2 regions of the Aestuariimicrobium sp. Y1814 genome follow, and region 2 is predicted to be linked to the other one. Evidence: riboswitches for the same ligand, from Rfam matches in the RefSeq annotation. Region 2 holds a riboswitch; the other holds the start of a gene.

Region 1 (14,444 bases), on a different contig from region 2:
GTCCACCTGTGGGTGGAGGACTTCCTGGAACTGTTCACCACCGTGATGGTCGCCTACATCTTCGTGATGCTGGGCGTGGTGCGGCGCAAGATCGCCATCCAGATCATCTTCCTCGACGTCATCCTCTACTCGGTCGGTGGCGTGCTGGGCACCATGCACCACCTGTACTTCTCCGGCACCCCGGTCGAGCACATGGCACTGGGCGCCTTCTTCTCCGCCCTGGAGGTCATTCCGCTGACCTTCCTGACCGTCGAGGCCTGGACCTTCCTGCAACTGGGCTCCCGGCAGGAGTCCCGCAGCACCGCACCCTTCCCGCACCGCTGGGCGGTCATGTTCCTGGTGTCGGTGGGTTTCTGGAACTTCGTGGGGGCCGGAGTCTTCGGGTTCCTGATCAACCTGCCGATCGTCTCCTACTACCAGATCGGTACCGCGCTGACCGCCAACCATGCCCACGGCGCCATGATGGGCGTCTACGGCATGCTCGCGGTGGGCCTGGCCCTGTTCGCGCTGCGCTACATCATTCCCCCGGATCGATGGCCCGACCGGTTGGCGAAGTGGTCGTTCTGGTCGCTCAACATCGGCCTGGCCTGGATGGTCTTCGCCACCCTGTTGCCGCTGGGCGTGCTGCAACTGTGGTCCTCGGTCAACGAGGGCTACTTTGAGGCACGCACCCTGGGCTACATCGCCCAACCCGGCAACGCCATCCTGGAATGGTTGCGGATGCCCGGTGACGTGATCTTCCTGGTCGGCGGCATCCTGCCCTTCCTGTGGATCACCTGGCTGGGGGTGCGCCACGGCATCAAGGCCACCACCCATGAGCTGGAACCCGAGACCCTGTTCGTCGAGGAGCACCCGCAGGCCCGCCACGACCGCACCGGTGTCTCCGCTGACCTGGGGGACTGAACCGTGTTCGACCAGTTCGAGCCCACCACCTGGTTCGCCCTCGGCTATGCCGTGACCCTGCTGCTGGTGGCCCACGGCATCGACAAGATGTCGCGGCGGGCGGCACTCACCGTCGAGCAGAACCAGCGTGGCGGCTTCGTCTACCACGCCGACCACGATGCCTGGGTCTGCCCCGAGGACCAGTGGCTGTGGCCACAGTCCTTCGATCCCGAGAACCGGGTGATGCGCTACCGGAGCACCCCCTCGGTGTGCAATGCCTGCCCGGTGCGCGACTCCTGCACCACCTCCGACAGCGGACGAGAAGTCCAGCGCCAGGTCGACCCGTGGCCGGCGTCAGAATCTGCCCGGTTCCACCGCGGCATCGCCTGCACCGTGGCGGTGCTGGCCTGCGCTTGGCCGGTCGCAGCCGCCCTGTCGGGGCCCTCGTCGGTGGAGGTGGCGGTGCTGTTGGGCACCACCGTCCTGGTGCTGCTGGGCTCGCTGCCGCTGTGGTCGCACCTGCGCCGCAGCCCGGTCGACCCCGCCGGGGTGCTGTTCCGCCCGGCCGATGACAACGAGGCCGACCGACTGGCGCTCGCGCTGAAGGCCCGTGCCCGCCGCACCCGCTACCGCTCCGACCGTCTGGCCGGGCCCCAGGTTGCCCCGCCGCCGGTCGAGGAACCGGTGGTGCTACCCGTGAGGAGTTCACGATGGAAGCCCTGATCATCACCGTCGTCGCCGTCCTGGTCCTGGGGGCGCTGGTCGTCTCCTGCATCAGGATCATCCGGGAGTACGAACGCGGGGTGATCTTCCGTTTCGGACGGCTGCGCGGCCCGCTCGGGCCCGGCCTGGTGCTGCGGATTCCCGGGGTTGACTCCCTGTTGCGGGTCGAACTGCGCACCATCACCTTGACCATTCCCCCGCAGGAGGTGATCACCAGGGACAACGTGACCGCCCGGGTGAACGCGGTCGTCCTGTTCAAGGTGGTCGACCCGGTGCTCTCGGTGATGGCGGTGGAGAACCACGCCGTCGCGACCTCCCAGATCGCCCAGACCACGCTGCGCTCGGTGGTCGGCCGGGCCGACCTGGACACCCTGCTGGCCCACCGCTCCGACCTCAACGAAGACCTGCGCACCTCGATCGCGTTGCAGACCAAGCCCTGGGGCGTCGAGGTCGAGGTGGTCGAGATCAAGGACGTGGAGATTCCAGAAATGATGCAGCGGGCCATGGCCCGCGAGGCCGAGGCGGAGCGGGAACGCCGCGCCAAGGTGATCAGCGCCCACGGCGAACTGCAGGCCGCCGAGGAACTGCGCGATGCCGCGGCCATCCTGGCCCAGGCACCGGGCTCGTTGCAGCTGCGCTACCTGCAGACCCTGCTCGAGTTGGGTGCCGACCAGAACTCGACGGTGGTGTTCCCGCTGCCGATGGACATCGTCAAGCCATTCCTCAACTCGGTCGAGCAGTTCCTTCCCTCGAAAGGCCTGAATCATGACTCCTCACGACAACACTGAGACCGTGGCCGTCCAGCCCTCGCTGCCGAAGCCCGGGCGGCCGGTGGTGCTGGAGCCGCTGGCACCCGGGGTGTGGACACTGATCCTCGGTGCTGCCCTGGCTGTGCTGGCACCCCTGTTCGGGTTCCTGATCGGCACCACCTACGGGCCAGGAGACGGCTCCCGGGCGATCAACCCGATCGAGCTCGGGCTGATCGCCGGGGTGATCGTCGGTGGCATCGGCGTGGCCATCGCCCTGGTCGGCGCCTGGCGCCTGATCCAGCGCAGCCGTGCCGCCCACGGCGAGGCGGCCCGGCAGGAGGCCGCCAACGCCGAGTAGTCACCGCAGTTGCCCGCCACGGCATAGGCTGAACCCCGGCACGTCGTCGGCAGGCAAGGAAAACACATGGGTTGGGTAGAGGCGATCATCCTCGGAATCCTGCAGGGGCTCACCGAGTTCCTGCCGATCTCCTCCAGTGCGCACCTGCTGATCGCGGGGCAGCTGTTCTTCGAGGGGGACGCCGGGTCGGCCTTCACCGCCGTCACCCAGCTCGGCACCGAGACCGCCGTGGTGCTGTACTTCGCCAAGGACATCTGGCGCATCATCAAGCACTGGTGCCTGTCGCTGGTCGGCAAGGTCGACAAGTCCGACCCCGATGCGCGGATGGGGTGGCTGATCATCCTCGGCTCCATCCCGATCGGCGTGCTCGGGCTGCTGCTGCAGGACTACATCGACCACACCTTCCGCAACCTGTGGGTGACCGTGGCCATGCTGGCCGGGGTGGGCCTGGTCATCGGCCTGGCCGACCGGCTCGCGAAGAACGAGAAGACACTCGACCAGCTCACCCTGAAGGACGGCCTGCTCTACGGCCTGGCGCAGGCCGCCGCCCTGATCCCCGGGGTATCGCGCAGCGGCGGCACCATCGCCGCCGGCCTGGCCATGGGCTACAAGCGTGAGGCCGCCGCCCGCTACGCGTTCCTGCTGGCCATCCCCGCGGTGTTCATGTCGGGGCTGTTCAAGCTCAAGGACGTGCCCGGTGACCCGCGACTGGCCTGGGGTCCGCTGATCGTGGCGACCATCATCGCCTTCGCGATCGGGCTCGCGGTCATCCACTGGCTGCTGAAGTACGTCAGCACCCACAGCTTCAAGCCGTTCGTCATCTACCGGTTGATCCTCGCCGCGGTGCTCGCCGTCCTGCTGCTCACCGGCACCCTGGACGCCGTCCCGGCAGCCGCCGGATAGCCCGGTCCCGCCCAGTCCCCGGTCACTGCGCACTGCTGCCCCCACGGGAGCAGTGCGCAGTGCTGTGATCGGACGAGCCGGTGTGCCTCCGCACTGCTGCCCCCACGGGAGCAGTGCGAAGCCCTGCGTCGCAGCTCGCCGGGCTCCTCTTGACTTACCGTCGGGATTCGCCGACCATACTGGCATGACCGACCATTCGGGATCGCCGGACTATGACCTGCCGGAGGCGCTCGACCTGACCGAGCCCCAGCAGTACCGGGCCCTGTTCGAGCCGACCCGTACCGACATCGTCACCCTGCTGCTCGAACGTGCCGCGACCACCTCCGACCTGGCTGAGGCCCTCGGCAAGCCGAAGGGGACGATCGGCCACCACCTGAAGGTGCTCGCCGACGCCGGCCTCGTCCGGGTGGTGCGCACCGAAAAGGTGCGTGCGCTCGAGGCGAAGTACTACGGCCGGACCGCCCGCACGTTCTACTACCAGCGCCTCGGCGAGGCGGTCGGCAATGAACACCGCATCCTCACCCGCGCGGCCGCCGAGGTGGCCGCGGTGCCCGACCACGGCACCGACCAGGTCTTCGGCGCGGGCCTGCGCTACGCCCGCATCCCCGCCGAACGGGCTGCCGAATGGCACCGGCGCCTGGCCGACCTGCTGGTCGAGTTCGCCGCCGAGCCCCGTGGCGGCGAGACCACCTACGGCGCGGTCTTCGCCCTCTACCCCACCGATCGTCCGGCCATGGGCACCACCTCGCACGAACCGGGCGACGCATGACACAGACCACGCCCCAGGCCCCGCCGCGGCTGGGCGGCAACTACGCACGCTTGTTCTCGGCCTCGGCGCTGGCGAACCTGGGCGACGGCCTGATGGCGGTCGCCGTGGTGTGGCTGGCCTCGGCGCTGACCCGCGACCCCACCGCCATCGCCCTGGTCGGGCTGGCCTCGCGGCTGCCGTGGCTGTTGTTCTCCCTGCCGGCCGGGGTGCTCAGCGACCGCTACGACCGACGGCTGCTGGTCGGGGCGATGGACGTGGTGCGCTGCGTGGTCGTCGCCGCCTTCGGGCTGCTGTTGTGGTTCCACCAACACGACCTGCCCACCCCCGAGGCGTTGGCAGCCGGCGCCGCTCCTCCGCCGAACGCGAACCTGCTGCTCGGGGCACTCGTGGGCGGTGCGCTGCTGCTCGGTTGCGCCGAGGTCGTGCGCGACAACACCGCCCAGTCGTTGCTGCCGTCAGTGGTTGACCGCTCACTGCTGGAGAAGGCCAACGGACGCCTGTGGGCCGCCGAAACGACCATGAACCAGTTCGTCGGCCCCCCGCTGGCCGGGGTGCTGGTCGCGGTGTCGGTGGCCTGGCCGTTCATCGGCAACGCGGGCCTGCTGGCTGCCTGTGCGGTGCTGGTGTTCTCGCTGCGGGGGAACTTTCGGCCCGGGGGTGCGGCGTCGGGCCGGATCAACTTCCGCGCCGAGATCAGCGAAGGGTTCCGGTGGCTGTGGGGCCACCACCTGCTGCGGGCGTTGGCGGTGGCCCTGGGCGTGATGAACCTGGCCGGCTCGCTCGCCGGTGTGGTCTTCGTGCTGTTCGCCCAGGAGGTGCTCGGCCTGTTCGACGGCTGGAAGTTCGGCGTGCTGCTCAGTGGTGCGGCGGCCGGTGCCGTGATCGGGTCGGTCCTCGCCGACCGGGTCATCGCACGGCTCGGGGAGGCCCGGGCCCTGCTGGTGTCGATCACCGTGATGGCGGTGACCCTGTTGTTCACCGCCGTGGTGTCGTCGGCCGCCCTGGTGTGGTTGGCGCAGCTGCTGTCCGGCGCCATGGTGGTCGTCTGGAACGTCATCACCGTCTCGCTGCGCCAACGGATCATCCCCGACCACCTGCTGGGCAGGGTGAACTCGGTCTACCGCTTCTTCGGGTGGGGCACGATCTCGATCGGCACCCTGGTCGGAGGCCTGCTGGTGAGCTGGTCACAACCGTGGCTGGGCCGTGAGTGGGCGCTGCGGGCCCCGTTCGTGGTGGGCGGCGCCCTGTACCTGGCGGTGCTGGTCTTCGCCGCCCGCCGGTTCACCCAGGACCGGATCGACCACGCCCGCAGCGCCGCGGAGGCGCCCGTCAGCGGCTGAGCACGTACTCACTGGACGAGAACCAGGGCGTCACTGGATGGATACCGTCTTAGGTGGCGGGTTTTCCTGCTCCCGGGGAGGAAAACCCGCCACTTAAGGCCCGCGCGGCACGGCAGCGATCCCAGCCGCCCACGACCGGCTCGGCACTGCTGCCCCCACGGCAGCAGCACAGGGGAACCCACCAGTCAGGCGGTGGCCCGCTGCCAGGGCCCGGTGACCACGCGCCCGGCACCCACCCCAGCAGCCACCCGAGCGCCGGCTGCCTGCGTGCCAACCTGCTCGGCGACCGCCCAGTCGTCCATGACGCGGACGGGGCCCGGGGCGGTCTTCAGCCCCAGGCGCCACCCGCGCAGGCAGGCGGCCACCCAGGTGGCGGTGCTGCAGTCAGCGGTCAACGTGTGGCTGATCGTCTGGTCGACCCACTTCTGGGCGCGGGCGACCACCTGCAGCACGGCGTCCACCGAAGCCACCTGCCCACCAGCGGGCTGCAGCCCCGGGCTGGTCCCGGCGGGCACCAGCCCCGGGGCGTCCGGGCTGATGCTGAGCAGGGCCGCGTTGCGCAGGCCGCCCGCCACCTTGAGCCGCAGCCGGTCCCAGTCGAGCCGGGCGGCCACCAGGCCGCGGCGCCCCTCGAGCATGTCGAGGGTGTCGATCGGCACGAGTCCCCGGCTCCACCCGGACGAGTGGACCGAGGCGAATGAGCCCCGCTCCCGGGCCAGGTCCGCCGAGGCGTCGATCGCATGCCACGAGATGAACTCGAGCAGCCGGTCGGCCAGCACCCGGGCAGCGGACGAGCCGTAGCCCAGCCCCAGGGCCTCGACCAGGTCACCGAAGCCGGCCACCCCCAGCGCCAACCGCCGGTCGGGATCGGTGACCGGGGCCAGGTCGACGCCCTCGTCCAACCGGCGGACCGCCCGTCGGACCGCCCCGGCCAGTCGGACCCACTCGACACCCACGCCGGGAGCGGCCAGGAACTGGGCCACGTTGAGCACACCGCGCCGCCCGGGTTCGGACCCCGGCACTCCCCCGCCGAGGTCACGGCCGGCGACGGCGTCCTTCCAGACCAGCGCCGTGACCCGCCCGGCGCGCAGCAGGCCCACCAGGTCGGCAAGGTGGTCCCTGGCACCGACGCGCCGGTGGGCCACTCGTCCAGCGCCGGCCAGGGCGACGTACTCCCCGTAGCGTTCAGCGAACGCGGCGCCGTCCAGCTCGGCCAGGTCAGCGGCTCGTCCGGTGTCGAACAGGCACCAGGTGCGGTCGTCGGCCACCCGTTGCATGAACTCGTCGCTGAGTCCGATGGTGCCCGGCGCACCGGGCGCCCGGTCGGTGGCGGGGTGGTGGAGTTGCCAGTCCTCGATGATCATGAATGCTGTCGTCCCTCGTGAAGCAGTCCGGATGCTTCCGCACCACCGGGGACGATCGGGTCTGGCGCCCAACGCCTGCCCACAGGCCGGCGTGACGCACGGATCCCGGGCCCTCCCACGGAGCCGCGGACCCCCACCGACGGTGGGGCGCTGGCAGGTCTTCGGACTCGTGGGCATTCGTGCTTCCTACTGCCCGTCGCTTCCCGGACCGTGTGGTCCAGTGCTTGATGACGGGGTTCGTTCCCACTTACCGCTGCGGGGCAGTCCCGGATTCCCACCGGGTTCCCTGTTGTCTCCCCCACCCGCTTCTCGTGCGATCGGCAGGTGTGGGAACCAGCTGCAGTCCCCACTGTAGCGGGCCACGGACGCGCCGGGGTGGGCGGCCGGCCGCGACGAAGTTTCCCACACTTGGTCGCTTCTCGAATGGCCCGCGTACCGTGGAAGCACAGAGCAGTTTGTCTTGCGAGCGCAGGAGCGGTGAGAGTTGACCAGCACACACCCGGCCCCCGGCACCCTCGAACCCATGACCGAGGCCCGCGGTCACGACACCGGCCCCGACGCCCGTGGTACCGACTGGACCCAGACCGAGGCCGCGGCGGCCCTGTCCCACTTCGAGGTGGACGCCGAGGCCGGGTTGTCCGACGACAAGGCCGCTGCACAACTGGCCAGCCATGGCCCCAACGAACTGGTCAGCGCCCCACCCGAACCGGGTTGGAAGAAGCTGCTGCGCCAGTTCCAGGACCCGCTGATCTACCTGCTGCTGGCCGCCATCGTGATCTCGCTGGCCGCCTGGGTCGCCGAGGGCGCCCACGGGGTGCCCGTCGACGCGATCGTGATCCTGGTCATCGTCATCGCCAACGCGGTGCTCGGTTACGTGCAGGAGTCCAGGGCCGCCGATGCGGTGGCCGCGCTGCAGAAGATGGCCCAGGTCACCAGCACCGTGGTGCGCGGCGGGCAGACCGTGCGCGTCCCGGCCGCAGAACTGGTGCCCGGCGACGTCATGCTGCTGGCCGAGGGTGACTCGGTCGGCGCCGACGCACGCCTGCTCAGCACGGCCTCCCTACAGGTCGCCGAGGCCTCACTGACCGGCGAGTCGACCGCGGTCACCAAGTCACCGGCGGTGATCGAGGGTGAGGTGCCGCTCGGCGACCGCACCAACATGGTCTTCAAGGGCACCGCGATCACCCAAGGCACGGGACGAGCGGTGGTGACGGCCACCGGCATGGACACCGAGATGGGCCACATCGCCACGATGCTCGCCCAGACCGAGCAGGAACCCACCCCGCTCAGCAAGGAAGTCGACTACATCGGCAAGACGCTGGGCATCGCGGTGATCATCATCGCCCTGGTCGTCATGGTCGCGATCTGGCTGACCAGCGGCATCTCGTCACTGCAGGACGCGGTCGACGTGCTGCTGGTCGGCGTGTCGCTGGCGGTGGCGGCGGTGCCGGAAGGGCTGCCGGCGATCCTGTCGGTGGTGCTGTCGATCGGCGTGCAGGCGATGAGCAAGCGCAACGCCATCGTGAAGAACCTGTCCTCGGTCGAGACCCTCGGCTCGGCCTCGGTGATCGCCTCCGACAAGACCGGCACCCTCACCCGCAACGAGATGACCATGGTCAAGGTGCGTTCCCGCTCCGGCGAGACCCAGGTCACCGGCGTCGGGTACGCCCCCGACGGCAAGGTGTTGGTGGACGACACCCCCCTGCTCGAGACCGATCCCGAACTCGACCTGCGTGAGGAGGACATTGTCGTCCTCTCGGGCGGGACGCTGGCCTCCGACGCCGAGATCCAACAGGACGAGGACGGCAACTGGCAGGTCATCGGCGACCCGACCGAGGCGGCCTTCGTGGTCGCCGAGCGGAAGGCCGGCCTGACCGAACGGCGCCAGGAACGCTTCCAGCGGATGGGTGAGGTGCCGTTCACCAGCGAACGCAAGATGATGTCGGTGGTCGTGGACGACTACGACTACCCCCTGCCCGGCCGCGAGGGCACCCCCGTGCTGATCGCCAAGGGCGCACCGGACGTGCTGCTGGCCAAGTGCACCCACTTCCGGGAGGGCCTCGAGGTCCGCCCGCTGACCCAGGAGAACATCGACGGGGTCAACGCCGACGTGGCGTCCATGTCGCAGCAGGCGCTGCGCACGCTGGCGGTGGCCTACCGCGAGCTCGACGCCGAGGAGTACGCCCGCTACACCCTGCCCGACGGAAGCTTCGACTCCGAGGCCGGCCTGGAACTGGAACGCGACCTGATCTTCGTGGGCACCGTCGGCATCATCGACCCGCCCCGTTCGGAGGCCGCCGAGGCGATCGCCGAGGCGCGCCGCGCCGGGATCCGCGTGGTGATGATCACCGGTGACCACCCCGACACCGCGCTGCGGATCGCCCAGGACCTCGGCCTGGCCGGCCCCGACGACCGGACCCTGTCCGGCCCGGAACTGGACAAGCTCAGCCCCGAGCAACTGCGCGCCGAGGTCGAGGAGGTCTCGGTCTTCGCGCGGGTCGCCCCCGAACACAAGCTGCAGATCATCCAGGCCTTCCAGGACAACGGCCAGATCATCTCGATGACCGGTGACGGCGTCAACGACGCCCCGGCGTTGAAGAAGGCCGACATCGGCGTGGCCATGGGCATCACCGGCACCGAGGTCTCCAAGGAGGCCGCGTCGATGATCCTCACCGATGACAACTTCGCCACCATCGTCGCGGCGGTCCGGCAGGGGCGGGTGATCTTCGACAACATCCGCAAGTTCCTGCGCTACCTGCTCTCGTCCAACATGGGTGAGGTCTGCACCATGTTCTTCGGGGTGATCTTCGCCGGTGTGCTCGGGCTGACGGGTCACGGCGAGGCGATGGTGGTGCCGCTGTTGGCCACCCAGATCCTGTGGATCAACCTGGTCACCGACTCGGCCCCGGCGCTGGCGATGGGTGTTGACCCCGATACCGATGACGTGATGGCCAAGAAGCCCCGCAAACCCACCGAGCGGGTGGTCAACGGGCAGATGTGGTCGGGGATCATCCAGATCGGCCTGGTGATGGCGATCGTCACCCTTGCCGCGCTCGACATCTTCCTGCCCGGCGGCCTGGTCGAGGGCAGCGGGACGGTCGAACTGGCCCGCACCGCAGCCTTCACTACCCTGGTGTTCGCCCAGTTGTTCAACGCGTTCAACTCCCGTTCGGAGCACACCTCGGCGTTCCACAAGATGTTCACCAACAAGTGGCTGTGGGCGGCTGTCGCGTTCGGCCTGGTCACCCAGGTGCTGGTGGTGCACGTGCCGTTCCTGCAGTCGGCCTTCGACACCACGGCGCTGTCGCTGGGCCAGTGGCTGACCTGTTTCGCGCTGGCGTCCGGGGTGCTCTGGTACGACGAACTGCGCAAGATCATCATCCGCGCCGGCATGAAGCGCCGCGGCGAACTGGTCTGAGTGCGCGGGCCGGTCGTCCGTTTGGCGGACGAGCTGTCCACCGGCTGGTCGTCCACCGGGGGGCTCGTGCCGCGGTGGTGACCCGCCCGGCTGGGAGGATGGTGGTGTGACCCCTTGCATCGCCCGACTCCCCTTGCGCCGCTGGTTGGCGGTCGTGGTGCCGGCCCCGGTGGCCGCGGTCCTGGTTGCGCTGGGTGTGCGCGCCGAATTGGACACCCGTTTCGTGGAGCCGGGCACCGCCGACCTGGTTGCTGCCCTGGTGGGCGTGCTGCTGCTGGGGGTCGCTGCGTTGATGGTGCGCAGCTGGGTGGTGCGCGCCGAGGTGGACGACCAGGAACTGCGCATCGTCCGCCCGCTGCGCCCGACGCTGCACTTCGGGTTGGCCGACCATCGCTTCGAGATGACCTTCCGCCACGACGATGACGAGAACGACATCTCCTCCTCCGACCTGCACGTGGTCGGCCTGGACGGCAGCCGGCAGGAGTTCATGCTCCACTTCGGCAAGAGTACTGACGGTGACTTCTTCACCGAACTGGTGGCCCGCAAGCGCGCGGTGGACCTGGCGACCTCGCCGCTGGTGTGAGCCCGCCGACCGGGAGCGGGGCGGCTCGCAGGTCGTGTCAGGGGTCGGTGCAAGAATGACCAGCATGACCGACAAGGTGGTCGAGCTGACCGACAAGGAACGCCAGGTTCGTGGCCTGGATGCCCTCGGGCGGGCACTCGCCCCACTGGTCGAGCAGCGGATGAGCGCCTTGCATGGCGCTGACTGGGTGCGCCTCCACGAGGCTGACGAGACCGAGCGCCGTGGCGTGGCCCACCGTTTCGACCCGACCGACCCGCGGGCGCTGCTGCGCCTGCTGCGCCACCAGCGGTTCCACGGGGTGGACGCCGGGGTGAGGGCCCACCTCGACGAACTCATCGAGGCCGGCAACCGGGCCGCCCACACCACCAGCATCAGCCGCGCCGAGGCGGACCGCGCCCTCGAGACGATGCTGCTGGTCGCCGAGGCCCTCGACCTGGTCGAGGTCCGCGACGAGTTGACCGAGCTGCTGGCCGCCGCCACGCCCGGCAACCGTGGCCCCGAGACACCCGCGCCACCGCCGCCACCGCAGGCGCCGGTGGACGAGCAGAGTTCGGTCACCTCGAACCAGGCCGGCGCCGCCGACGGCCTCGCGACGTTGCTGGTCACCACCGGCGACCTGCTCGTCGAGGTCACCCACCTGACCACGATCAACTACGCGCTGGTGCACAACTCGGTCTCCCCCATCCGTTCGGTGACGCTCACCAACACCTCAGGGCGGACGATGGAGTCGGTGCGCCTGGAGTTGGCACTGGACTCACCCCTGCCCGAGCACCCGGTGGGGGCCCCGCTGGTCATCACCGTCAACAGCCTCGGCCCGCGCGAGGTCATCGATGTCGCCTCGAGCCGGCTCGAGTGGCGACTGTCCAGCGCCCCGTTCCTGGCCTTCACCGAGGCCGTGGGCACCACGCTGCACCTGAGGGTCACAACCGAAGGTGCCGACAGTGCCCCGCTCGGTAGCGACAGCGCCGGGGTGCGGCTGCTGGCCTTCGACGAGTGGTTCGCACGGGGCATCCCCGAGCTGGTGGCGGCGTTCGTCCGACCCAACGACCCCGCCATCGCCACCCTGGTCGACAAGGCCTGCGACCTGCTCGACCAGCGCACCGGGTCACCGTCGCTGCAGGGCTACCAGGCCGGGCCCGAGCGGGTGCACCAGATCGCCGAGGCGATCTATGACGCCCTGGCCGGTGTCGGGGTGCGCTACCTGGAGCCGCCGCCGTCATTCGAGACCACCGGGCAGCGGATCCGGTCGCATTCGGTGGTGCTCGGTGAACGGATGGGCACCTGCCTGGACCTGACCTGCCTCTACGCGGCGGCGCTGGAATATGCCGGGCTGCACCCGGTGGTCGTGGTGGTCGAGGGCCATGCGTTCACCGGGTTCCTGACCGACGACAACCAGTTGCCGTTGGTGGCCGTGGACCGCGCCTCGACGATCTCGACCCTGGTCGGCACCCCGCTGTTCGACGCGGTCGAGACCACCGCTGCGACCGCCGGGAACACCGTCAGCTACGACGAGGCCCGTGGGCTGGTGCATCAGTGGTGGTACCCCGCCCCCGACAAGGTGCGATACCTGGTCGATGTGCACCGGGCCCACCGGCTGGTGCGCCCGTTGCCGAACGTGCGCACTGAGGGCGAGGTGACCATCGTCGAGGTGCTGCAGGGTCCGATGACCGCCCCCGAACGGCGGGGGTCGTCGTCCACGCCGTCGACCGAGCCGGGTGGCGCTGCTGAACCCCAGGCCCCGCCGCGGGTGCAGGCCTGGCAGCGTGAACTGCTCGACATGAGCTACAACAACCCGCTGCTGCGGCTGCGCAAGGCCTCCAGCCTGCAGTTGCACGTCCCGGCGGGGTCGCTGGGGGCCTTCGAGGACGAGATCGCCTCCGGGCAGCGGTTCCACCTGATGCCTGAGGACTCCCTCGCCGACCTGCACCAGGCCCAGGGTGCGGCCCATGCCGGTGAGGTCGACCCCGAGGTGCTGCGGCGGGTGCTGCTCGAGGAACAGGTCGTCCATGTCGCTGCGACGACGACCGCCCACCAGAAGCAACTGACCAGCCTGCTGCGCCGGGCCCGGCTCAGCCAGGAAGAGACCGGCGCCAACAACCTCTACCTGACCCTGGGCACCCTGCTGTGGGACGAGCGCGGCAAGGCGGGGCGGGCGCCGCTGCTGCTGGTGCCGGTCAAGCTCACCGCCGGGCGCGGCAACCGCACGTTCAAACTCGACCACGACACCACCCGCGACATGCAGCCGAACTACTGCCTGGTCGAGAAACTGCGACTGATGCGGGGCGTCGACCTGCCGATGCTGGTCACCCCGTTCACCGACGACAGCGGGGTCGACGTCGACGCGGTGCTGGCGCGGTTGCGGATGGAACTGCTGGCCCAGGGGCTCAGCGAGTTCCAGGTCGAAGAGAGCGCCCACCTGAGCCTGGTGCAGTTCTCCACCCTGGAAATGTGGCGTGACCTGCGGCAAAGCTGGCCGGTGTTCATGGAGCGGCCCGTGGTCAAGCACCTGGTCGACACCCCGGGGCTGCCGTTTCTCGACGGCATCGACCCGCCGGCGTACGACCCTGCCGCCGAGGCCACCACCTACCTGCCGATCCCCGCTGACGGTTCCCAGATCGAGGCGGTGCGCTGGGCTGCGGCCGGCAAGTCGTTCATCCTGGAGGGACCGCCGGGCACCGGCAAGTCGCAAACCATCACCAACCTGGTCGCCCACCTGCTCTCGGCGGGCCAGCGGGTGCTGTTCGTCGCCGAGAAGCAGGCCGCGCTCGACGTGGTGAAGCGGCGTCTGGACGAGGTGGGGCTGGGCACGTTCAGCCTTGACCTGCACGGCCGCACCCAGACGGTGGGCGCGGTGCGTGAGCAGCTCAGCAGCGCCTTCGAGGCGGTCGCCCAGCCCTCCCCCACCTGGGAGCCGCTGCGGGCGACCCACCGCAACCGGGTCGAGTCGCTGTCGCACTACCCCGCGCAGTTGCACGAGTTGGGGCCGGTGGACCTGTCGGCCTGGTCGGCGCGGCAGATCCTGCTGGAGCTGACCGAGAGCAGTGACGTGGTGCCGCTGCCGACCCCACGCCAGGTGGTCAGCGGGCAGGTGCCGCTGGCCGAGCTCTACGAGGTCGCGCAGACCCTGGGCGATGCGCTCAGCGCGCTGGGCAGGTCTCCGGCCGCGGTGCCGTGGCGGCTGGCCGGCCCGGTGGACCCGGCCACCCTCGACCGGCCGCGGGTGACGGCGGCCCTGGAGGCCATGTGGCGCGCCGAGGCCGCCGTGACGGACCCGGTGCTGCGTGAGCTGGTGCGGCGTGCGTTCAGCCCGGCCCAGTTCGCTGCGGCCGCCCGCTGGGTCGAGACCGTCCACCGC
Region 2 (14,444 bases):
GCCGAGGCCCACGCCGCGCTGGTGGTGGCCCTGGACTCTGAGCGCCACGACGCCCTCATGGAGGCGCTGGTCGGGCTGCTGCTCGACCCGCCGCTGCGCCCCGAACGGGCACACCAGTCGGCGAAGAAGGTCCGCAAACGGGTCTCGAAGACGGTGACTCGCCGCGTCGAACGGGCCCGGGAAGCAGCCCTGGCCGGCAGTGGCGACCAGCCCCGCTGGGAGTTGCTGCACGAGGTGCGCAAGAAGGCCAAGGCGGCCCGCTATGCCCACGAGGTCTTCGACGACCAGGCCGAGGTCACCAGCCGCTGGGAGGCAGTCACCGAGACCCTCGGTGAGGTGCAGGACTGCACAGTCACCGCCGCCCGGCTGCGTGAACTGGCCGACCAGGCCACCGACGCCGGGCAACCCACGGGCACCTACGAGGTGCTCGAGCACCGGCAACTGGCCCGCGGTCGCGAGGCCCTGGCCGAGGCCGAGGATGCATTGCGCGCGGTGTCCGACAGTGGTCGCACCTAGAATGGGGCAGGCAGGCGACCAACAATTTCGAAGCGGCGTTTGTTGCCAAATAGGTCGTGGAAAATCTGGCAGGGGAATTGGGGGGAAATGACCGACCCGGGGCTTGAAGTGCGGTTCACGCGCGTGCTGGCCGCATTGGCGGCCAGGCCCGACTGCCACGTGCTCGTGGACTGTGGCGACCACCCGGTGACGGCGGCTGACGACCCCGTCGAGGTCGGTGACGCCGAGGTCGTCCGGGTGGTCTGGCCGCAGTGCCCGACCGGCGCCCCGGACTGGATGCTCGTCGACCTGGCCGTGGCGGCCGGCGGCAGCGTCGTGGTGGAGGCGGCTGGCTGTGAGGCCGACTCGTCCGGCGTGGCCGACCTGGCCCGGCTGACCGGTGGACGGGTGCAGCCGGGCAGCATCGACGCGGCACCGGTGGCGGTGCTGTCGGTGGCGCACCCGCCGATGAGCCGGCGCGGCATCCTGGGCAGGGCACCGGCGGCGGTGGTCGAGCATGCCGACCCCGACCCGCGGGCCCGGCTGGTGGAGTCGTTGCGCGCCATGGGTGGTGATGTCGGGGGGCGCTCGCCCGCGCTGGAGCTGGATGCCTCGGCCTGCATCGCCTGCGGGGTGTGTGTGAAGGCCTGCCCCCATGACGCCCTCGACCTCGGCACCGCCGATGGTCGCACGACGCTGGTGCAGTACCCCGACCGGTGTCGCGGGGAGCAGGCCTGTGTCACGTCCTGCCCCAGCCGGGTCATCGAGGTGCGCGGCCAGCACGACTGGGCCACGGTGCTGGCCGGTCGTCCGCTGCCGCTGGCCCGGTTGGCGACGACCAGCTGCCAGAAGTGCCGCGGCACCATCCCGCAGGGCCGGACCATGTGCCAGGCCTGCTCCGACCGGGCCCGCGACCCGTTCGGGACCCACCTGCCCGACCACCTGCTTGACTCGCTGCCGGCGAAGTACCGCGACCGGCTGCGAGGCTGAACCCCTGACCCGCTGAACCTGACCTGATGACAAGGAGACGAACATGGCCGAGGACCGCAGTGAATGGCGCCCCTTCATCGAGCGTGCGAGCGCGGCGGTGGGGGTGGACCCGAACCTGGTCGACGAAGAGGTGATCCTGGGGCTGACGGTCTCGATCGCCCACCTCGGGGTGCGCCCCATGGCCCCGGTGGGGGCCTTCATCCTCGGTCTGGCCGTGGCCGGCGGCGGCGACGCCAGCGCACTGCGCGCCGAGATCGAGAAGGTCATCGAGGCCGAATGAGGCGGGGTTCGCGCGGGTTTCGTGCCCGTGCGGACGATCCACTACACTGGCTCGAAGGTCCCTCGTGCGGCGTTATCTCGCCCAACTCCCCCAGGGTCGGAAGACAGCAAGGGTAAGTGAGCTCTGTCGGGTGCACGGGGGGCCCCTTCATGTCCCCAGCAGGCCAACGCCGACCTGCAACTCTTGACGGAGGGCACCCGTAGAGTGGTTCACGTGGACGACGACACCTACCCCGACGGCGACGCGCTGTGGGACGAACCTGACACCGGGCTGTTCGACCTGCCCGAACAGGAGGGTCCCAGCCTGTTCGAGGAGGAGCCCGAACCGGTCGCCGGGCCTGAGCGTGAGGTTGAGCCCGAGCCGGAACCCGTGAGCGAGCCGGTTGACCTGCCGGCACCGGCGGCCGAGGAACGCCCGCCGCGGCCGGTCGAGGAACTGGCCGCCCCGCTGGCCCTGTACCGGCGCTACCGCCCCGACACCTTCGACGAGGTGATCGGCCAGGAGCACGTCACCGAACCGCTCAAGCGCGCCCTGGTCAACAACAAAGTCAACCACGCCTACCTGTTCAGCGGCCCCCGCGGCTGCGGCAAGACCACCAGCGCGCGCATCCTGGCGCGGTCGCTGAACTGTGAGCAGGGGCCCACCCCGACGCCCTGCGGGCACTGCCGGTCGTGCACCGACCTGGCCCGCGGCGGGCCCGGGTCGATCGATGTCATCGAGATGGACGCAGCGTCCAACGGTGGTGTCGACGATGCCCGCGACCTGCGCGAACGCGCGTTCTTCGCGCCGGTACAGAGCCGCTACAAGATCTACATCATCGACGAGGCCCACATGGTGACCCCGGCGGGCTTCAATGCGCTGCTGAAGCTGGTCGAGGAACCCCCGCCCCATGTGAAGTTCATCTTCGCGACCACCGAACCCGAGAAGGTCATCGGGACGATCCGCTCGCGCACCCACCACTACCCATTCCGACTGGTGCCGCCGAAGGTGCTGGTCGCCCACCTGCAGAACCTGTGCCGGGCCGAGGGCGTCACCGTCGACCCCGAGGTGCTGCCGCTGGTGGTGCGGGCCGGGGCGGGGTCGGTGCGTGACTCATTGTCGGTGCTCGACCAGCTGCTGGGTGCCGCCGGTGAACAGGGCGTCGACTACGCCTCAGCGGCCGCCCTGCTCGGCTACACCCCCGACACCCTGCTCGACGAGGTCGTCGACGCCTTCGCCGCCGGTGACGGCAAAGAGGTCTTCGCGACCATCGACCGGGTCATCGAGGTCGGGCAGGACCCGCGTCGCTTCGCCGAAGACCTGCTGCGCCGCCTGCGTGACCTGGTCATCGTCGCCGCCGTTCCCGATGCCGTCGAGACCGGGCTGATCGATGCCGCCGGCGACCAGGCCGAACGGCTGGCGCTGCAGGCCGCGGCCATGGGTGCCGGGGAACTGACCCGCGCGGCCGAGGTGATCGCCGCAGGGCTGACCGAGATGCGCGGCACCACCGCCCCCAGGCTGCACCTGGAACTGATGTGTGCCCGGGTGCTGCTGCCCGGTGCCGATGTCGACGAACGCGGCGTCCACGCCCGGCTCGACCGGCTCGAACGGCGACTCGCCGAGGGGGGAGTGCCGGTCAGCCACGACACCGCCCCCGCCCAGCCCCCGGCCCGCGAGCAGTGGACCGACACCGCGCCTGTTCGGGAACGTCCGGCCCCGGAACCCCCGGTCCAGGAGCGTCCTGTTCAAGACCCCCCGGTTCAGGAGCCCCCGGCCCAGCGGCAGCGCCCGGCGCAGGATTCCCCGGTCAAGGGCGGTCCGCGGCAACGGCCGCACCGCCCGAGCCCGGACCAGACCCCCGACAATGTCGTGCCGCTGCGCCCGGGCGAGCCGGCGGCCCAGGCCGCGCCGTCCGCCCCCCGGGGCAGGCCCGGTGACATCGACACCTCGCGGATGCGCCAGGAATGGCCCCGGGTGCTCGAGGAGGTCAAGCAGCGCCGCCGGTTCAGCTTCATGCTGCTCAGCGGCAATGCGCAGGTCGGTGAGGTCGTCGACGGCGTGCTCACCCTGTTGTTCGCCAACCCCGGTGCGCGTGACAACTTCACCTCCGGCGGCACCGACAACGTGCTGCGTGACTCGATCGTCGAGGTGCTGGGTGCCGACCTGAAGATCCGGCCCGCACTGGCCGACGACCCGCGCCAGGGCCGCCCGGCCGGTCGTCCGGACTCGGCTGCTGACCAGTCGCCGCGCCACGACCCCGAACCCCCGCCACCCCCGGACGACGAGCCCGAGCCCCGCTCCCACCAGTTCGGCGACCTGGCCAGGGCCTCGGTGCGCCAGGCCACACAGGCGGGTTCACCCGATTCGGGGCCCGAGCCGGTCGAGGCCGGTGAGTCGGACGACGACATCGTCCTGGACGACTCCGGTGTCTCGGCGGCCGAGTTGGTGATCTCCGAACTGGGTGGCGAGGTCATCGACGAACGCGAGCGCGAACGCTGAGCGCCTACGATTGACCCTGAACCGGCCCGTCCCCCTGAACTGACACACCCCTGAACTGACACCCCTGACCGGCCGGGCCACCACCGAAAGGACCCCGATGTTCCCCGAAGGCATGGACATGAACGCGCTGCTCGAGCAGGCGCAGGCGATGCAGGCGCAGCTTGCCCAGACCCAGCAGGAGCTGGCTGCCGCCGAGTTCACCGGCTCGGCCGGTGGTGACCTGGTCGTGGCCACCGTCAGTGGCACCGGCGAACTCAAGGGGCTGGTGATCAAGCCCGAGGCCGCTGACCCCGAGGACACCGAGACGCTGGCCGACCTGGTCGTGGCCGCCGTCCGTGACGCCAACTCCCAGGCCACCGCCAAGGCAGCCGCCTCCATGCCGCAGATGCCGAACCTCGGCTTCTGACGGCAGGAGGAACCCCGTGTACGAAGGCCCGATCCAGGACCTCATCGATGCCCTCGGCCAACTGCCCGGCATCGGCCCCAAGAGTGCCCAGCGGATCGCCTTCCACCTGCTCGACGCCCCCACCGAAGACGTCGAGCACCTGGCGGCGACCCTGCTGCAGGTCAAGGCCAAGGTGAAGTTCTGCGACATCTGCTTCAACGTCTCCGAGGACGAACGCTGCCGCGTCTGTCGTGACCCTCGCCGCGACCAGACCTCGATCTGCGTGGTTGAGGAGTCCAAGGACGTCGTCGCGATCGAACGCACCCGCGAGTTCCGCGGGCTCTACCACGTGCTCGGCGGCTCCATCTCACCGATCGACGGCCGCGGCCCGGCCGACCTGCACATCCGTGAGCTGTGCATGCGGCTGGGCGACGGCACCGTCCGCGAGGTGATCCTGGCCACCGACCCCAACGTCGAGGGGGAGGCCACCGCTTCGTACCTGAGCCGGTTGCTGCTGCCGATGGGCGTGCAGGTCTCCCGGTTGGCCTCGGGCCTGCCGGTGGGTGGTGACCTCGAGTACGCCGACGAGGTGACCCTGGGCCGGGCCCTGGACGGACGCCGCTACGTCACCGCCTGACCGGCGCTCACCAGCACCGGTGCCGGCGTCAGGTAGCTGACATGCTTCTGGTACGGGTCGGTGAACAGCAGCTCGGCCGGCACGTCGAGCAGATCGTAGTTCGCCTTCAGGATCTCCAGGTCGAACCGCGCCAGGGCCAGTTCGAGGGCGGTCATGTAGGTCCGTGAATGGGTCAGGCCGCCGCGCAGCGCCACCATCTGCTGGCCCACCCGCTGGGCCGTGGCGGCGCAGCTCTGGGCCACCTTGATGGCGCACTCGGTGACCAGTTGGGCGGCAACCGGGTCGTCCTGGGCGGCGGCCTCGCACACCTGCTCGGCGAACCCGGCGATCGTCTCGACCTGGTGCGGGTCGGCCAGCAGCCGCACGGCGGCGGCCAGGTCAATGCCACCCAGCCACTTCTGGGCCAGGTCGCCCAGCGCCGTCGCCGGGCCGACATCGTCGCGGGCCTCGAAGGCCGCGACCAGGCCACGTCGTCCGAGTTCGAAGGCCCCACCGCGGTCACCCAGCAGCGGGCCCCAACCGTCGACCCGGTGCAGCGCGCCGGTGTCGTCGAGGCCCATCACGATCACCCCCGAACCGATGCTGGCGACCACCCCGAAACCACCCAGGGCGGCGGCATGGGCGAGCACCCCGTCCTCGTACAGCGCCAGGGTCGCGTCGGGCCAGATCAACTGCAGTGCCTCACCCAGGCCCTGCTCGTCCGCCGGCAGCGCCGTCGAGCCGACCACGACCAGGTCGGGGGTGGGAGAGGTCTCGAACTGGGCGAACGTGGCCGCCACCTGGGCAGCGATCATCGGGATGCTGGCGGGTTTGCCGGGCAACTGCGGCGGGATGCCGGGGCCGCTGATCGAGTCACCGTCGGAGGTCTTCATCCCAATGGCTGACTTGCCAATGGCCACGACCAGACTGTCCATCTGTGGAACCTCGCAACGTTCGATGGGGGCGGTGACGTCGGAACGGGCGTCACTGGGCAACCCCATCATGCCGTAGTGCCACTTGGTCGGCGTGCTGGAAATCTTCAGACGTTCTGCGCGTCGTCGTGACCCCGGCGCCAGGCCTTGCCCAGCGCCAATCGGGTCGGCCAGTCGGCGGGCATGCTGAGCGGACGACCGGCGACCGTGCCCAGGGACGCACCGGCCGCGAGCATCACCGCGACCATGAGAGCCTGGAACAGCACCAGGTTGGAATCCTGGGTGACGGTGATGCCCTGGCTGATGTTCACCAGCCCCAGCAGCCCCCGGTACAAGGCCATGCCGGGCACCAGCGAAACCACGCCTGCGGTGACCAACGCGATCGACGGTACCTTGACCGCCCGGGTCAGGGCCTGCGCGGCGATCCCGACCACGAAGGCCGCAGCCCCGGCGGTGGCGGCATCGGCCGAGACCCGGGTGCCGGCGCCGGACGACACCAGCCACGCGAGCAGGCCGAAGCCGGCCGAAACCACCCACGCCTTCGGTGGCAGGTGGTTGTTGACGGCGAAGGCCACCGCGATCAGCGACGAGGCGATGACCTGCATCCACCACACCGGGCGGACCCCGGTGGTGGGGGACAGGTAGGCGGGGATGCCGAGCTCGAGGCCCACCCACAGGGTGACCGTCAGGCCCAGCACGATGCCACCGGTCAACGTGGCCACCTGGACGAGCCGGGCCGCCGCGGTGAGGTAGTAGCCGTCGATGGCGTCACGGATGGCCGTGGTCAGCGAAAGCCCGGCGAGCATCGAGATCATGCCGGCCGCGACCACCAGTGAGGGGGAGACGTCGACATTCCAGCCCGGGTGGGCCCTGGCGGCCATCACCCCCAGCGCCGCCGCCCCGCACACCGCGGCACCGGCCGCCTGCCCGAAAAAGGACGGGGCCTTGATCACGGCGATGCCGCGGATGGCCAGGTCGACCACCGCGGTGGTCACCCCGGCGATCAGCATGTCCCAGATGTTGCCGCCGAACAGGGCGGCCACCCAGAACCCGAGGAATCCTTTGGCCAGGGTCTGCACCCAGCGGCGGTAGGTCTTCGGCATCCGGACGATCTGGGCGATGCGCCCGCGGGCCTCGGTCAGGGTCAGCTCGTCGGCGGTGATGTTGTCGACGAGGTGTTCGACTGCGGCCAGCTTGCGGTAGTCGGTGGTCTTGGTCTGCACCGTGCGCAGGATGGTGATCGGGTCACCCTCCAGGGACCGGAAGTGGGTGATGTTCACCGAGGACATCGTCACGTCGGCGTGCACCGAGAGCTTGTAGTGCTGGGTGACCCGCAGCAGCAGGGCCGTGGAATCGGCGGCGGTCGCGCCGGCCCCGAGGGCGGCGGCAGCCACTCGTCCGGCGAGGTCGACCACGGCGCGGCTGTGGCGCAGGTCGACCTCGGTGGTCGACAGCATCGAGGTGCCTGCGGTGTTCTCGGCGGTCTCGGACCAGATCCGCCGGGCCTGGGCCCGCAACCGGCGCAGCCCGGACCGCTCCCGGGCGCCGGTGCGCTGGCGGTGCGAGCGCCGGTGGGCCGAGATGTCCTCGCGGGTGGGCAGCGGCAGCTCGTGAGGGGCGACGGGGTCGTTCGGGGTGGCTTGTGATGCTGGCGCGGCCGGCGGCGCGTCGCCGGGGCTGGTGGCGCTGCTCGCGCTCCCCGGCGAGGCGGGGGTGCGGAAGATGTGGGTCGGCAGCGGGCCGTAGGACACCACCGGGGCCGGGGTGGCTGACTCGTGGCCGGAGTCGTCCTGGCCGAGGTCGGGAAGGGTCTGTTCGAGCGCGTGGTCACGGGTGTTGTCGTCCACGTCAGCCATGCGTTCCTCCCCTCGTTCGAGCCCCGCCCAGCCTAACCCGCGGCCCCTGTCGACCGGAGCCGCTGACCGGGATCACGACCGTGGTGGCACCGGGGGCGGACTGCAGTTCGAGCCCGGGCCGGGCTGCAGACGCGGATTCGGGCCGCAGACGGGGTCAGGCGAGCATCAGGAACAGCTTTTCCAGTTCCTCGGTGGTCAGGCCGTCCTCGGTCTCGGCGGTCGCCTCGGGGTCGGCGACGCAGTCCTTCATCGCGGTGGCCAGGATGGCGAAGCCGGCCTTGTCGAGGGCGCTGGCGACAGCAGCCAACTGGGTCACCACCTGTCGGCAGGGGGCGCCCGAGTCGACGGCGGTGATCACCGCGTCCAGCTGCCCGCGGGCGCGGCGCAGCCGGTTCAGGATGCGCCGCTGGGCGGCGAGGTCATGCTCGTTCATGTCAGCGGCCGAGCAGTTTCGAGAACCAGCTGCCTGATTCCTGCTTGGCATGGCCCGGGCACTGCTGTGCCTTGGGGATGTTCTTCATCACCTGGTCGACGTGCTGGCCGCAGCCGGCCCAGGTGGTCTTCCCGCAGGACGTGCAGGTGACTGCTCGGCACATGATGGTCTCCTTCGATTTCGGGTTTGTGGTGGGTTGAGTGGGTCAGGGGTTCAGCGGACGAGCACCTCGGCGGCGCGCTCGCCGAGCGCGGCCCGCAGGGTGAGGATGCCCCCGGACAGGGAGGCGGAGTCGAAGCCGGCCTGGGCCAGCACCCGGTGCGCGATGGCCGAACGCACGCCCGAGGCACACATCACCCGAACGGCTCGCCCATCAGCAGCGGCCCGCACCTCGTCGAGTCGTCCGCGCAGCTCGGTGTGGGGAATGTTCAGCGCACCGGGCAGGTGGCCGGTGGCGAACTCGGCCCGGCTACGGGTGTCGAGCACCAGCGCGGTGGCCTGCACCCGGTCGAGGTCCTCGGCCTGCCACAGCCCCAGGGTCTGGTTGAGCACGTTCTCGGCCACCATGCCGATGAAGTTCACCGGGTCCTTGGCCGAGCCGTAGGGCGGTGAGTACGACAGGTCGAGGTCGATCAGGTCACGCACATCCAGCCCGGCGCGCAGGGCGGTGGCCAGCACGTCGATGCGCTTGTCGACGCCGTCGGTGCCGACGGCCTGGGCGCCGAACAGTCGTCCGTCGGTGCCGAAGTGCACGACCAGGTGCACCTGGGCGGCACCGGGGAAGTAGCCGGCGTGCTGGTTCGGGTGCAGGTGGGCGGTGCGGAACTCCACCCCGGCCGCCCGCAGCGACGCCCGGTTGGCGCCGGTCAGGGCGGCGGTCAAGGAACCGACCCGCACGATCGCGGTCCCGACCGGGGCGGGGATCGTGCGCGCCGCTTCGGGGCGCAGGATGTCGTCGGCAACCAGGCGCCCGGCCCGGTTCGCGGGCCCGGCCAGTGCCACCGGACGACGGGCCCCGGTGACCGGGCAGGTGCTCACGGTCGCGTCCCCCACCGCCCAGACCGAGTCCAGGTTCGTCCGACCGTGCTCGTCGACCACGATGGCGCCGCGCTCGCAGGCGAGCCCGGACGACTCGAAGACCTCGGTGTCGGGCTTCACCCCGACCGACAGGACGACCAGGTCAGCCGCCAGCCGGGTGCCGTCGGCCAGCACGACGACATCGTGGTCGTCACCGGTCTCGATGGCGGTGGCCGCGATCCCGGCGTGGGTGGTGATGCCGAGCTCATCCAGTTCGGCGGTGACCAGGGTCGCGAGCTCCGGCTCGAGCGGGGGCAGCACGTGGGGGGCGAGCTCGACCAGGTGGGTGCCGACGCCGGCCTGCGCCAGGGCCTCGGCCGCCTCCAGCCCGATGAAGCCGGCCCCGAGCACCACGGCCCGCACGGCGCCACCGGTGACCTCGTCGCGCAGGGCCAGGGCATCGTCGACCGTGCGCAGGGTGCGCACCCGCGGCGAGTCGATGCCGGGGATCGGTGGGCGCACCGCCCGGGCCCCCGGTGAGAGCACCAGCGCGTCGTAGTCAATGGTCTGCTCACCGTCGGCGGTGCCCACGGTGACCGACTTGGTGTCAGGGTCGAGGCCGATCACGTCGTGCCCGGTGCGCACGTCGAGGTTCAGCGCGGCCCGAAGCGAGTCCGGGGTCTGCACCAGCAGGGCCGCCGGGTCGGTGATCTCACCGCCGACGTAGTAGGGCAGGCCGCAGTTGGCGAAGGACACGTGCTCGCCGCGTTCGAGCACGACGATCTCGGCGGTCTCGTCGAGTCGCCGGGCGCGGGCTGCGCAGCTCATGCCGCCGGCGACGCCGCCGACGATGACGATGCGGGTGGGCCGGTTGGTCGCTGGGGTGGGGCTCATGGGGACGAAGATACCCCCGGGGGTATCCGTTCCGCAAACCGGGCACCCCCTTGCCCACCGCGGCGGCACCGTGGAACGCTGCACCTTGTGCGGATGACGATCATCGGTGGCGGCGGGCACGTCGGGGCGTTTCTCGTCCCCGCCCTGCGCGCCCGGGGCCACGAGGTGCTGGTCGCCGACCTGTTGCCCGGCCCCGCCGGTGACCACGAGCCGGCGCACTACCAGCAGGTCAATGCGCTGTCCGCCAGCCAGGTCAACGAGGCCATCCGTGACGCCGACCTGGTCGTCCACATGGCTGTGGTGCTGGCCTTCACCCCCGAGCAACGCGCCGACCCCGAACGGGTCTCGCGGGCCTACGGCGTCAACGTCGGCTCGGTGGTGACCTGCCTGGAACAGTGCCTGCTGCTGGACAAGCCGATGGTGCACATCAGTTCGATGTCGGTGTTCGCCCGCTACGGGCAGGTGCCGGTCGACCCCTCCGGCCCCGGCGACGCGACCGACTTCTACGGCTTCACCAAGCGCCTCAGCGAGGTCGCCTGCCGCGACTTCGCCGCCCAGCACCCGGTGCGGGTCACCTCCCTGCGGCTGGCCTTCCCGACCCCGGACGACCTCGCCCCGCGGTGGTTGCTGCCGCACCGCACCGAGGCAGTCCAGCAGCGGATGGATGACGGCACCCCGATCGCAGCCCTGCCCGCTTCCCAACTCGCCATCGAAGTGGAACGCTGCCGCGATATGCCCGTGGGGCACACGGTGCGCCCCGTGACCGCCGCTCCACAGACGCTGCTGCTAGAGTGCAGGGGTCGAGCGGAGAACCGGGTGCAATCCCCGGGCTGACCCGCAACCGTGAGAGCCGGACCGAACCTCGACACCACCACTGGTGACTCGCGCGGTCGAGGGTGGGGGCCATGGGGCTTCCTGCGGCGAGCGTGGGTCCGTCGAAAGGAAAGATCCCATGCGGATTCGTCGTCTCGCGCTGGCGCTCGGGGTTGTCGCCAGCCTGCTCGTGACCCAGGGCACCGTTGCCCGGGCCGAGACCCCCATCACCCCCGCCAACGCCCAGGCCGCCGAGGCGTGCCTGGCCGCCGACAACGTCTGGGTGGTCGTCCAGGACCAGACCGGCAAGCAGGCCGGCGGCTGCGCCACCGAGTTCACCAACGGACGAGCGGCCCTGATCAGCGCCGGCTTCACCGTCACCGGCACCGACTTCATCGAGTCCATCAACGGCCACCCGGTGGCTGCCAACCACTTCTGGTCCTACTGGAACGGCGAGGTCGACGGTACCGACATCGACTGGACCTTCTCCGAAGTCGGCGCCACCCTGTCCACCCCGCAGCCCGGCACCGTCGAGGGCTGGCACTACGTCGACTGGACCGCCGGCCCCGCCACGGCCCCGGACTGGCCGATGAACCCGCTCGAGCCGCCGCGCATCTCGACCCCGGTCACCCGGGTGCTGGGTGACCACACCGGCGACCGGGTCGCCGACATCTACGCCATCGACGGGCAGGGACGCCTGCAGTTCTTCGCCGGTTCGACCACCGGTGGGCTGACCCACCTCGGCCAGGTCGGCGCCGGCTGGGGCGCGATGACCTACATCACCCAGGTTGCCGATGTCGACGGCGACGGGCGCAGCGACCTGCTGGCCCGCCGCGGCGACGACAACTCCTTGTGGCTGTTCCGTTCCACCGGCAACGGGTACCTGTCCGGCTGGAAGAAGGTCGGCCAGAACTGGGGTGGCATGGACATGATCGTCCCCGTCGGCAGCCTCGACGGGTCGTCCACCCAGTACGTGGTGGCCCGCCGCGCCTCGGACGGCGCCCTGTTCCGCTACGTGATGACCCCCAACGGGCTGACCGGCATCGCCCACATCGGCAAGAACTGGAACGGGATGACCCAGCTGCTCAGCGTGGGCGACTTCACCGGTGATGGTCGTTCCGACCTGCTGGCGATCCGCGGCGACGGCACCTTGTGGATGTACGCCGGTGCCCCCGGTGCCAACATCGCCTCGGGCCGCCAGGTCGGCCGCGGCTGGGACGGTTTCGCCCTCGCGTTCAGCCCCGGTGACCTGTCCGGTGACGGCCGCCCTGACCTGGTCGGCAAGCGCAATGACGGCACCCTGTTCACCTACGTGAACCGGATCGGCAGCTGGAGCCTGCCGCGCCAGATCGCCACCGGCACCCAGGCCTACACCCTGATGGCCTGACCCTTCCCACCCCCTCCGGGTCCATCCCGACGGCGCCCCGGGCACAGCATTTCCGCTGAGTTGCCCGGGGCGCCTACAATGACTGACGTCCGCACGGCACTGATGGGGCCATCACCCCGGAGCTGCCGGAAGAACAGGCCTCCCGCCCCAGGGTAGGAGCGCCCCACTAGAACCGGCTGCGGCGACGAATGAGTGGGGGCCCACGGGCCCCAACGAAGGGTGGTACCGCGGGGCTCGCCTCGTCCCTTCAACCCAACCCGCCGTGTTGAAGGAACCGCCGCATGACAAGCCAGAACGTCACCCCCGCGAACGCTGAGCGCACGTACAACGCCGTGCCCGCACACGTGTCCTTCCCCGAGCTCGACCACGACATCCTGACGTTCTGGGACAAGAACCAGACCTTCGAGGCGAGCCTGGCCAAGACCCGGGGCGCCGAGCCGTGGACCTTCTACGAGGGCCCGCCGACCGCCAACGGCCAGCCGGGCACCCACCACGTCGAGGCCCGCGTCTTCAAGGACGTCTTCCCGCGCTTCCGCACGATGCAGGGCTACCACGTCGAACGCAAGGCCGGCTGGGACTGCCACGGCCTGCCCGTCGAACTGGCCGTCGAGAAGGAACTCGGGTTCAACGGCAAGCCCGACATCGAGGCCTTCGGTGTCGAGGAGTTCAATGCCCAGTGCCGTGAGTCGGTCACCCGGCACGTCGACGCCTTCGCCGAGCTGACCACCCGCATGGGGTACTGGGTCAACATGGACGACGCCTACTGGACGATGAACCCGTCCTACGTCGAGTCGGTCTGGTGGGCACTGAAGCAGGTCTTCGACAAGGGCCTGCTGGTCGAGGACTACCGGGTCGCCCCCTACTGCCCGCGCTGCGGCACCACGCTCAGCGACCACGAACTGGCCCAGGGCTATGAGGACGTCGTCGACCCGTCGGTCTACGTCCGGATGCCGCTGACCAGCGGCCCGTACGCCGGCCAGGCCTCGCTGCTGGTCTGGACCACCACCCCCTGGACGCTGGTTTCGAACACCGCCGTGGCTGTCCACCCCGAGGTGACCTACGTGGTGATGACCAACGGCACCGAGTCGCTGGTGGTCGCCGAACCGCTGGTTGACAAGGCGCTGGGCACCCCCGCCGAAGGTGAGCCGGCCTGGCGTGAGCTGGCCCGCCACCAGGGCTCCGAGCTCGAGAACTGGACCTACGACCGGCCCTTCGACCTGGTCGAGTTCCCCGAGGCCGCCGGACGACCCGAGACCGGCACCCGGTCGCACTTCGTCGTGCTGGCCGACTACGTGACCACCGAGGACGGCACCGGCCTGGTGCACCAGGCCCCCGCCTTCGGCGCCGACGACATGGCCGTGTGCCGCAGCTACGGGCTGCCGATGGTCAACCCGGTGCGCCCCGACGGCACCTTTGAACCCGGCCTCGACCTGGTCGGCGGCAAGTTCTTCAAGACCGCCGACGCCGACCTGCTCGTCGACCTCGAGCAGCGTGGCCGGCTGTTCCGCCACCTCGACTACGAGCACAGCTACCCGCACTGCTGGCGCTGCCACACCGCGCTGCTCTACTACGCCCAGCCGTCGTGGTACATCCGCACCACCCAGGTCAAGGACGCCCTGCTGCGTGAGAACGAGGCGACCACCTGGTACCCCGAGAACATCAAGCACGGCCGCTACGGCGACTGGCTCGAGAACAACATCGACTGGGCGCTGAGCCGCAACCGCTACTGGGGCACCCCGCTGCCGATCTGGCGCAACGAGCTCGACCCCTCGCACCTGGTCTGCGTCGGCTCACGCGCCGAGCTGTCCGAATTGACCGGCGGCGACCAGTCCGCGCTCGACCCGCACCGCCCCTACGTCGACGACATC

The links. A riboswitch is a leader RNA that binds a small molecule or an ion and turns the genes downstream of it on or off. The one in region 2 is predicted to bind cobalamin.
Region 1: linked by a shared signal. The riboswitch ahead of ACQE3C_RS13115 (hypothetical protein) and the one ahead of ACQE3C_RS11860 (FG-GAP-like repeat-containing protein) in region 2 are both predicted to bind cobalamin.

The regions. Positions count from the first base shown of each region.
Region 1 is NZ_JBNJRW010000012.1:60,386-74,829, forward strand. Features, by position in the region: gene ACQE3C_RS13080 (nitric-oxide reductase large subunit) at 1-903, shown strand, start outside; gene ACQE3C_RS13085 (hypothetical protein) at 907-1,605, shown strand; gene ACQE3C_RS13090 (SPFH domain-containing protein) at 1,593-2,393, shown strand; gene ACQE3C_RS13095 (hypothetical protein) at 2,371-2,712, shown strand; gene ACQE3C_RS13100 (undecaprenyl-diphosphate phosphatase) at 2,779-3,615, shown strand; gene ACQE3C_RS13105 (ArsR/SmtB family transcription factor) at 3,800-4,384, shown strand; gene ACQE3C_RS13110 (MFS transporter) at 4,381-5,724, shown strand; gene ACQE3C_RS13115 (hypothetical protein) at 5,910-7,088, opposite strand; cobalamin riboswitch at 7,224-7,441, opposite strand; gene ACQE3C_RS13120 (cation-translocating P-type ATPase) at 7,573-10,506, shown strand; gene ACQE3C_RS13125 (hypothetical protein) at 10,613-11,089, shown strand; gene ACQE3C_RS13130 (DUF4011 domain-containing protein) at 11,154-14,444, shown strand, end outside.
Region 2 is NZ_JBNJRW010000010.1:45,639-60,082, forward strand. Features, by position in the region: gene ACQE3C_RS11795 (CHAD domain-containing protein) at 1-516, shown strand, start outside; gene ACQE3C_RS11800 (4Fe-4S dicluster domain-containing protein) at 604-1,485, shown strand; gene ACQE3C_RS11805 (DUF6457 domain-containing protein) at 1,529-1,765, shown strand; RNA gene ffs (signal recognition particle sRNA small type) at 1,819-1,915, shown strand; partial or broken gene ACQE3C_RS11815 (DNA polymerase III subunit gamma and tau) at 1,940-3,856, shown strand; gene ACQE3C_RS11820 (YbaB/EbfC family nucleoid-associated protein) at 4,341-4,649, shown strand; gene recR (recombination mediator RecR) at 4,666-5,265, shown strand; gene ACQE3C_RS11830 (BadF/BadG/BcrA/BcrD ATPase family protein) at 5,250-6,179, opposite strand; gene ACQE3C_RS11835 (threonine/serine ThrE exporter family protein) at 6,284-8,032, opposite strand; gene ACQE3C_RS11840 (metal-sensitive transcriptional regulator) at 8,187-8,465, opposite strand; gene ACQE3C_RS11845 (hypothetical protein) at 8,467-8,628, opposite strand; gene ACQE3C_RS11850 (FAD-dependent oxidoreductase) at 8,679-10,376, opposite strand; partial or broken gene ACQE3C_RS11855 (NAD-dependent epimerase/dehydratase family protein) at 10,470-10,952, shown strand; cobalamin riboswitch at 11,138-11,330, shown strand; gene ACQE3C_RS11860 (FG-GAP-like repeat-containing protein) at 11,329-12,576, shown strand; gene ileS (isoleucine--tRNA ligase) at 12,858-14,444, shown strand, end outside.